DNA from 2 places in the Giesbergeria sinuosa genome. Region 1 is predicted to be linked to the other one. Evidence: riboswitches for the same ligand, from Rfam matches in the RefSeq annotation. Region 1 holds a riboswitch; the other holds the start of a gene.

Region 1 (4,412 bases):
CCATGGAATGTGCAGGTAGACCGGGCACCGAAAAGCCCCCCAGCACATAACCAGCCACGTTGAACACTGCAATCGGAAAACCCAAGGCGGCGCTGGTAGCCACAGCATTGTGGATGGGCACGTTGCACCAAGTCATGAAGGGCACGCTGATAAACCCCCCCCCAGCCCCCACCAACCCAGCCAAAAAACCAATGCCACTGCCAGCGGCTACCTGTCCTGCCACCCCTGGCATTTGTCGGGATGGTGCTGGTTTGCGGTCACGGAACATCTGCAATGCAGAAAAACCCACAAAGACCCCAAAAAACAGTGCCAAAAAAGACCCTTTAAGCAAGGAGAACACCCCCAAGCTGGCCGCCATCCCTCCCAAAGCGATACCGGGGGCCAACCGCTGAACCAAATCCCAACGCACAGCACCACGGCGGTGGTGCGCACGCACACTGGAGATAGATGTAAACAAAATAGTAGCCATCGCCGTGGCAATGGCCATCTTGACGGCCAAATCAGGAGATACAGCCCGCTCAGTCAGAAAATAGGTCAGAAAAGGCACCAACATCATGCCGCCACCAATACCGAGCAGTCCGGCAAAAAAGCCCGTACACAGGCCCAGCAAGGCCAACTCAACAATTAGCAGGGTATCGAACATAAATGGTGGGGGGGGGGATCAAGGGGAGCAGGCCCGCCTGACCAGAGGCTGCTGGGAGTGCCCCAGACACGATACAGACTGGGGAGGGCAAGACAATGAAGGTGTCTGCCAGTGCCACCGAACCTGCATCCTGAACCGGGGGTTCAGGGGGGCAAGGGCAGCCAGGTGTTGGGTTCATCTGACGCGAGACGATCACGCTCACCGGGCAATGTACCAAGCCCAGGCTCAATGAGCATTGGTTCAAGGAAATATAAAGCCCAGCAGCACCGCAGACAGGCCGATTGTAGCGGTACTGGGCGGCCATAGGCGCTGGCCCACCACAGCCACCACACCTCAACCGGGTGTGGTGCCGTCTTGCAGTGCCGTATCGAGGCGCTCCAACAAGGCCTGGCACTTGGCCTGCATTTCGGGGCCAGAGACGCTTTGTGCCAAGATAGCCGCCTCTTGGGCTTGCACCAGTGCATTGGCCGCAGCAGCTTCTGCCTGTTCAGCGCGCGTCAGGGCCGTCTTTTCGGCTACCGCCGCCTTGACCATCTCAAAAGCCAGATTGATAGCCGCCTGCACAGCAATTTGTTCACGCAACCGCACCTTGCCACCGTCACGGATCTGGGTCATGGCCTTGTCTACCCGTGCGGCGGCTTCCCGCAGGTAGGCTTCGCCACCTTCAGGGCAACTCAGCAGCAGGCTCTGCTGCATGATCTGCACCTCGATTTTCTTCATCATCATGCGCCACCCTCTTTCTCTGCGGGACTGGCTGGCAAGGTTTCCATCAAAGCATCCATGCGGGAGCGGGCCGTTTGCAGGCGGGATTTGAGCATGTCATGCTCACGGGTGAGGGCGCTGATCTGCTCGGCCTGCCCAGTGCTGGTTTGTTGCAAGGTGTCGCGCTCCTGGGTAAGGGCAGCAATTTGTGCCAGTTGTGCCTGCCCTGCCTGTTGCAAGGTTTGGCACTCTTGGCGCAAGGCAGTCACTTGGGTGGCCTGCTCGGTGCTGGTCTGCTGCAAGGCCGCATGGGCCTGCTGCAAGGCGGCATGCTCCTTGTGCAAAGCCGCCAGTTTTTCTGTTTGGGGTGCCGTATTGCGCAGCAATTCTTCATGCTGACGGGTCAAGGCGACCAATTGTTCTGTTTGGGCGGCGTGGACTTTCTGCAAGGCATCGCGCTCCTGCTCCAGATGTAGGCTCTTGGCCTCTTGCCGCAGTCCATCCTCTTGCAGGGCCGTATGGGCCTGGACGAGCATATCGTGCTCTTCCAGTAGCCGCACTATCTGTTCAGCTTGTTGCTCGCGTATCTTTTCCAGCGCCTGTCGATCACGGGCCAAATCGGCCAGCTGTTGCGCCTGCTGCTGCTGAGTCTGCTGAGACTGGGTCAGGCGTTGGAGCAGGTGCTCCACACGCGCGGTGATGAGATCGATGGTTTGCAAGGGGGCCATGCCTGCAATTGTAGGGTTGCCAGTGGCCAAAGCGCCGTAGAATCCGCGCCGTTGGTGCTCTTGGTGTGGTTCACATGCCGAAGTTCAACGGGAAGCAGGGAGGAAAGCCCCCATCAAGGGGGCTGCCGAGCCTGCGCTGCCCCCGCAACGGTCAGCGGACGAGTCCATGCCACTCTCTCTTCAGCCACACGCCACTGGATGCCTTGAACAAGCACTGGGAAGGCGCTGAAGGGTGCTCCGCCAGCCCGGATACCGGCCAACACGGTGGTCGCACATAGCCTTGGTGGCTAGTGTGGCTGTATCACCCAACGCTGGCGGGGAAGCCAGCACGGGTTGCATTCTGATTGTGTTCCCATGAAGATCTCTACCGTCCCAGGCTGCCCCAGCGTTGCCCTGAATGTGCGCCCTGTGGTTTGGGCCTGTGCCCTGTTGTCTGCACTGTCTGCACACGCACAACAAACCTCAGATGCCCCAGGCCCACTGCTATTGGCACAGAACCTGCACACACCCTCGCTGTCTGATGTGGTGGTCACGGCAACCCGCACGCCACAACCTTTGGCCGACTTGGTGGCCGACGTCTCCATTGTGGATCGCGAAACGCTTGAATCTAGTGGTGCCAGTGTGTTGGCGGATGTGCTGGCCCGGCTGCCGGGCTTAGAAATCTCGCGCAATGGTGGCCCTGGCAATGCCAGCAGTGTGTTTGTGCGTGGGGCTGAATCGCGCTTCACAGCGGTCTATATCGACGGCGTACGGGTGGACTCCCAATCGACGGGTGGCGCACAATGGGAACAGATTCCGTTGGCACAGATGGAGCGCATTGAGGTATTGCGTGGCCCGGCAGCGGCCGTGTATGGCTCAGACGCTATTGCTGGCGTGATCCAATTATTTACCCGCAAGGGCGAAGGCCCAGCCCAACCCATGGTTGGGGTAGGTTTGGGCAGCCAAGGCACACGCAAAATAGAGGCGGGCATCAGTGGCAGCACTGGCACCGATGGTGCCTTGGACTATGCACTGGGCCTGCACCGTACCACTAGCGATGGTTTTGATACCAAAACCAGCGGCAGCCACCACCCAGACCGCGATGGCTACCGCAGCACATCGGCCAATGCCCGCCTAGGCCTGCGCATCAACACGCAACACCGTTTGGATGCCACCCTGCTGGCGCAACGGCTCCACTCTGATTACGACGCTTTCAGCTACACCCCTGCTGCGCCTGCCGATGACCGCAATTTGCATCGCCTGCGCACGGCGGGTTTGAGCTGGCAGGCGCAATGGAGTGAGGCGTACCGCACGCGTCTCTCTGTGACGGAGGCGGCCAGCCGCTACGAAACCACGCCTTCGCCCTACCTGACAGAAACCACACTGCGTGGCTACCTATGGCAGCACGATTACCAATGGGGCGCACATCGCTTTAACGCAGCCCTCGAGCGCCGCGAAGACCAGCTCTACAACCCAGCTTTGGATGCTTGGGGGGTCACGCTAGACCGCCAACGTTCACAGGATGGGGTTGCACTGGGTTATGGCTACAACGCAGGGGGGCATACCGTACAGCTCAATGCCCGCCACGACAACGACAGTGAATTTGGGGGTCAGAACACAGGGAGTTTGGCCTATGGCTATGCCCTCACCCCCCAATGGCGAGCCACAGCCTCGGTGGGCACAGCGTTTCGGGCGCCCACTCTGTACCAGCGTTTTAGCGAGTACGGTGTCGCCACACTGCAACCAGAAAAAAGCCGCAACGCCGAAATTGGCCTGCGTTGGGCTGAAAAAAGCAGCACTTTCTCAGTGACGGCCTACCGCAACCGGGTACGCAATTTGATCTCCTTCGTAGGGACGGGTGCTTGTGCTTCTGATTTTGGCTGCTACGCCAACACCGCCCGCGCCCAATACGAAGGCGTGACGGTGGCAGGCTCCTACCGGCTGGCTGGGGTGCAGTGGCGCGGCTCAGTGGACTGGCAAAACCCCCGTGATTTAGACACCGGCAAACAGCTGGCACGCCGGGCCAAACGCCATGCCACCTTGGGCGCCGATACCCTATGGGCAGGCTGGAATCTGGGCGCAGAAATGCAAGCCTCGGGCCAGCGATTTGACACCATTGCCAACACTACCCGACTGGGGGGCTACACCCTCTGGAACCTGTATGCCAGCACGCGCATGGCACGCAACTTCACTTTGCTGGCACGCATTGACAACTTGGCCGACAAAGATTACCAGCTTGCCCGCAGCTATGCCACCCCAGGGCGTAGCCTGTATGTAGGCCTGAAATGGACGCCCCAATGAGCACCCGCTGCCCCGCACTGTTGATAGCTGCCCCAGCCTCGGGGCAGGGCAAAACCACC
Region 2 (4,412 bases), on a different contig from region 1:
CAGCACGGCGCAGGCTCATCGAGCACGCTTGCAGGCCGGGGCGGCCATCGGGGTAGTGGTAGTCCACCTGCCGCAGTTCAAACAGGGCACTCATGGCAAATACCTCACGAGCAGCAACAGCCCCAGCCCGGCCACCACGCCAATGGCGGTGTCGCGGCGGGCATGGGCAAACACCGGCATCACAAAATGCAAGCGGCCATCGCTACAGCGGGCATCGGCGGCCCACTGCAAACCCCGCGCCCGCAGCGCCACCTGTGCCGCTAAATTAGCCACTAGCAGCCCCAGTGAGCGCAAAGCACGGCCTCGGTTGCTAAAGCCTAACCTGGCTGTTTGGGCAGCCACGGTGTCGTGGCAGGCCTCAGAGAAGACAAAAATCAGCCGATAGCACAGCACCATCAGGTCGAGCAGAATGTCGGGCAGCCGCAGCTGGCGTAGCAGTGCAATCAGGTGCGCCAATGGTGTGGTGAGCACCAGCGTCAACAGTGCCGCTAGCGCCGCCACCGAGCGCGCGGTCACCATCGCCACATCCGATAACGCATGGGGCGCAATATGCCAAGCCAGTGCCCCTGGTGGCTCCCACACCACCGAGACCAGCAAGGAAGCACCCGACAACAGCAAAAAACCCAACGGCCCTGCTGCCACCCGGATGTAGCAACGCCAAGGCACCCCGGCCCCACGCCACACTAGCAGCACACAAACCAAGGCCACCCCCAAAGCGGCACTGGGGGTGCGCGCTACATAGGCGGCCAACAGCGCAGCCAAGGTAAAAATAGCCTTGGCGCGGGGGGTAACGTGGCTCCAGTGGTTGTGGTGGGCGGCTCGTTCAATCCACACGGCCTGCTGCCTGTGGGGGCGTGGTATCCGCTGGGGCTTGGCGTAGTTTTTCCCGGGTGACAGAAGCGCCCAGCCAATAACCAATCACCCCAGCCCCCAATGCGGCTTGCAACGCAAACAACAGGGAGGCGATCTCGCCACTGGCAGGCTCGATCAGTGGCGCAAACCATGCTTGGTAGTCTGGTGCGATGGTCTGAATCAGGTTTTGTGCCTCGGCATCGGCACCGCCAAAGGCTTCAGTGCCGGGGGCTGGAGCAGGCACCCACCACAAAGGAAAAACCGACAGCAGCAGCACCGCAGCCCAAATCAACCAGTTTGACTTTTTCATGCCTGCCCCTTGGTGGGTTGCAGCAGGTGCATACCACGCATCTCATCTTGGTTAAAACGCTGCAAGGCGTTCATCACCAGCACGGTGAGCAAGCCTTCACTGATGGCTAAAGGAATTTGGGTCAGGGCAAAAATGCCGCCAAACTTGGTCAGAGAGCCTGCAAAACCACCCACCGGATCAGGAAAGGCCCACGCCAATTGCACCGAAGTGGTCAGGTAGGTGGACAAATCACCCAGGCATGCAGCCAGAAACACCCCCAACGCCAAAGAACAGCCCAGTGCCTTGGCTAGCCGAAACACCGCATAGGCGCAAAACGGCCCGACGATGCCCATAGCAAATAAGTTGGCTCCTAGTGTGGTCAGGCCGCCGTGCGCCAGCAGCAGGGCTTGAAACAACAACACCACCAAAGCGATGGGCACCATAGCCCCAGGGCCAAACAGCAACGCCCCCAAGCCAACGCCGGTTGGATGCGAGCAACTGCCCGTGACCGAGGGCAACTTGAGTGCCGAGAGCAAAAAACTGAAAGCCGCCGCCACGCCTAACAACATCCGTTGTTCTGGGTGCTGGCGAATATCGCGGCGCATGGCGTGCAAGCCATAGGCCAAGAAAGGCGCAGAGGCGATAGACCAGCCCAGCGCGTGCTCCAGTGGAAGAAAGCCTTCCATGATGTGCATTCGAATCCTCCCGTCGAATGGTTCATAAAAACACCATGCGGGGGCGATCAAAGCACACAAGCACTCCAGTAGGGCCGGAGTGCGATTGCAGGCAGTTTTCCCGTCACCCCGGGGAATGGTGCTGACATTTTTCGGGCCGGTCTTCTGGCTCGCCATCATCCTTGTCCGCGCCTTCCCATGTTTGGTAACACAGTGGCATGTGCGGGGTCGTCTGGCTTACAGCAGCGGGGGCTGCGCCGGAATGGCTGCACTGCTGTGCAACGTCACCGGCTTCCCGTTTAACGCAAACACCCTCAGAAGGAGTTTGCGCACCCGAAAGTCGGGCATTCTACAGGCTCAAGCGCCAATGGCTCCTGTAGCGCGCAACTGCGCACGTTGTGCTGCATCCAGCCCCCACTCCTGCAATACCTCGTCGGTATGTTGGCCCAAGGCCGGAGGGGCACTGCGGTAGCGCACCGGAGTGGCGCTCAGGCGCATGGGGTTGGCTACCCCCGCCACCTGTGCAATGCCATCGCCTGCATAGCGCGGCAGGTTGATACGCAAGCCACGGGCCTGCACCTGTGGATCGTCAAAGGCTTGGGCAATGGTGTTGATGGGGCCACAAGGCACCGCCTTGTCTTCGAGCAAAGCGACCCATTCCGCGGTGGTGCGGGTTTGCATCACTGGCACCAACAACTCCAGCAGTGCCGCCCGGTGGCGTACCCGTGCTGTGTTGCTGGCAAAACGTGCATCCTGTGCCCATTGTGGTTGGCCAATGGCAGCACAAAAGCGGGCAAACTGGCCATCGTTGCCAATGGCCAGCAGCACGTTGCCATCGCTGCTGCGAAAGTCTTGGTAAGGGGCCAGGCTCGGATGGATATTGCCTCCCCGGCCAGGTGCTTGGCCGGTTGCCAAAAAACCTGCTGCTTGGTTGGCTAACGTTGCCATGCCCACATCGAGCAAGGCCATGTCGATGTGCTGCCCTAGCCCGGTGGTGTGGCGGGCCTGTAGTGCGGCCAAGATGGCGTTGCTGGCATACAGGCCGGTGAAAATATCGATCACGGCCACCCCTACACGCAGCGGGCCACCACCGGGCTGGGCGTCTGCGTGGCCGGTGATGCTCATCAGGCCGCACAGAGCCTGCACCATCAAGTCGTAACCGGCGCGTTCGGCATAGGGGCCATCCTGCCCAAAACCCGTGATGGAGCAATAAATCAGGCGGGGGTTCAGGGCTTGGAGGCTGTCGACATCGAGGCCATACTGCTGCAAGCCGCCCACCTTGAAGTTTTCTACCAATACATCGGCCTGTTGGGCCATGCGGCGCAGCAAGGCTTGCCCCTCTGGGTGGGCCATATCGATGGTGATAGAACGCTTATTGCGGTTGCAGGCGGTAAAGTAGCTTGCTTGATCGGTGTCGTTGCCATCCACATCCTGCAAGAAAGGCGGCCCCCAGTGGCGGGTGTCATCACCCACGCCGGGGCGCTCCACCTTGACCACGTCGGCGCCCAGATCGGCCAGCATCTGTGTACACCAAGGCCCGGCCAGCACCCGCGATAGATCTAGCACTTTGATACCGGCCAAAGCACCCGCTGGAGTGGTGGCGGCGCAGGGGAAATCGGCAGTATTCATCAGACTATCCAGCCTCAAAAAACAAGGGAAAAGCCCCGCAGAGCGCACGGCACTGCGGGGCAGGAGTCACCGTGGCAAGTGTGGGTTAATTAGCAAAGGCGGCAATGCCGGTTTGGGCACGGCCCAAAATCAGGGCGTGGATGTCGTGGGTGCCTTCGTAAGTGTTGACCACTTCCAAATTGACCAAGTGGCGGGCCACACCAAATTCGTCGCTGATGCCATTGCCGCCCATCATGTCGCGGGCCAAGCGGGCAATGTCCAATGCCTTGCCGCAACTGTTGCGCTTGATGAGTGAGGTGACTTCCACCACGTTTTGGTGTTCATCTTTCATGCGGCCCACGCGCAGACAGGCTTGCAGGCCGAGGGTGATTTCGGTTTGCATGTCGGCCAGTTTTTTCTGGATGAGCTGGTTGGCGGCCAAGGGGCGGCCAAATTGTTTGCGATCCAGGGTGTATTGGCGGGCCATCTGCCAGCAAAACTCTGCGGCCCCCAGCGCCCCCCAAGCAATGCCAAAGCGGGCGCTATTGAGGCAGGTGAACGGGCCTTTGAGGCCGCGCACTTCAGGAAAGGCGTTTTCTTCGGGCACAAACACGCTGTCCATGACGATTTCGCCGGTGATAGAGGTGCGCAAGCCCACCTTGCCGTGGATGGCTGGAGCCGATAGACCCTTCCAGCCCTTTTCGAGGATAAAGCCGCGAATGGGGCCGACAGCGCCGCCTTCGGAGACCTCTTTGGCCCAGACCACAAATACATCGGCCACCGGGCTGTTGGTGATCCACATTTTGGCGCCAGTGAGCTGATAGCCACCCGGCACCTTTTGCGCACGGGTCACCATGCTGTTGGGGTCGGAGCCGTGGTCGGGTTCGGTCAGGCCAAAGCAGCCGATGTATTCACCGCTGGCCAGTTTGGGCAGGTATTTTTGCTTTTGCGCTTCGGTGCCAAACTCATAGATGGGCACCATCACCAGC

Evidence for each region. Region 1 has a riboswitch for cobalamin ahead of ACFO6X_RS03555 (TonB-dependent receptor domain-containing protein). Riboswitches for the same ligand answer to the same signal wherever they lie in the genome.
Region 2: another riboswitch for cobalamin. It lies ahead of ACFO6X_RS01555 (energy-coupling factor ABC transporter permease); the one in region 1 lies ahead of ACFO6X_RS03555 (TonB-dependent receptor domain-containing protein).

The regions. Positions count from the first base shown of each region.
Region 1 covers NZ_JBHSHJ010000002.1:196,991-201,402, reverse strand. Annotated here, with positions in the region: gene ACFO6X_RS03570 (sulfite exporter TauE/SafE family protein) at 1-643, opposite strand, end outside; gene ACFO6X_RS03565 (cell division protein ZapA) at 977-1,363, opposite strand; gene ACFO6X_RS03560 (hypothetical protein) at 1,366-2,073, opposite strand; cobalamin riboswitch at 2,109-2,348, shown strand; gene ACFO6X_RS03555 (TonB-dependent receptor domain-containing protein) at 2,428-4,353, shown strand; gene ACFO6X_RS03550 (cobyrinate a,c-diamide synthase) at 4,350-4,412, shown strand, end outside.
Region 2 covers NZ_JBHSHJ010000001.1:343,960-348,371, forward strand. Annotated here, with positions in the region: gene ACFO6X_RS01540 (energy-coupling factor ABC transporter ATP-binding protein) at 1-94, opposite strand, end outside; gene cbiQ (cobalt ECF transporter T component CbiQ) at 91-834, opposite strand; gene ACFO6X_RS01550 (energy-coupling factor ABC transporter substrate-binding protein) at 824-1,162, opposite strand; gene ACFO6X_RS01555 (energy-coupling factor ABC transporter permease) at 1,159-1,827, opposite strand; cobalamin riboswitch at 1,954-2,167, opposite strand; gene ACFO6X_RS01560 (CaiB/BaiF CoA transferase family protein) at 2,173-3,444, opposite strand; gene ACFO6X_RS01565 (acyl-CoA dehydrogenase) at 3,530-4,412, opposite strand, start outside.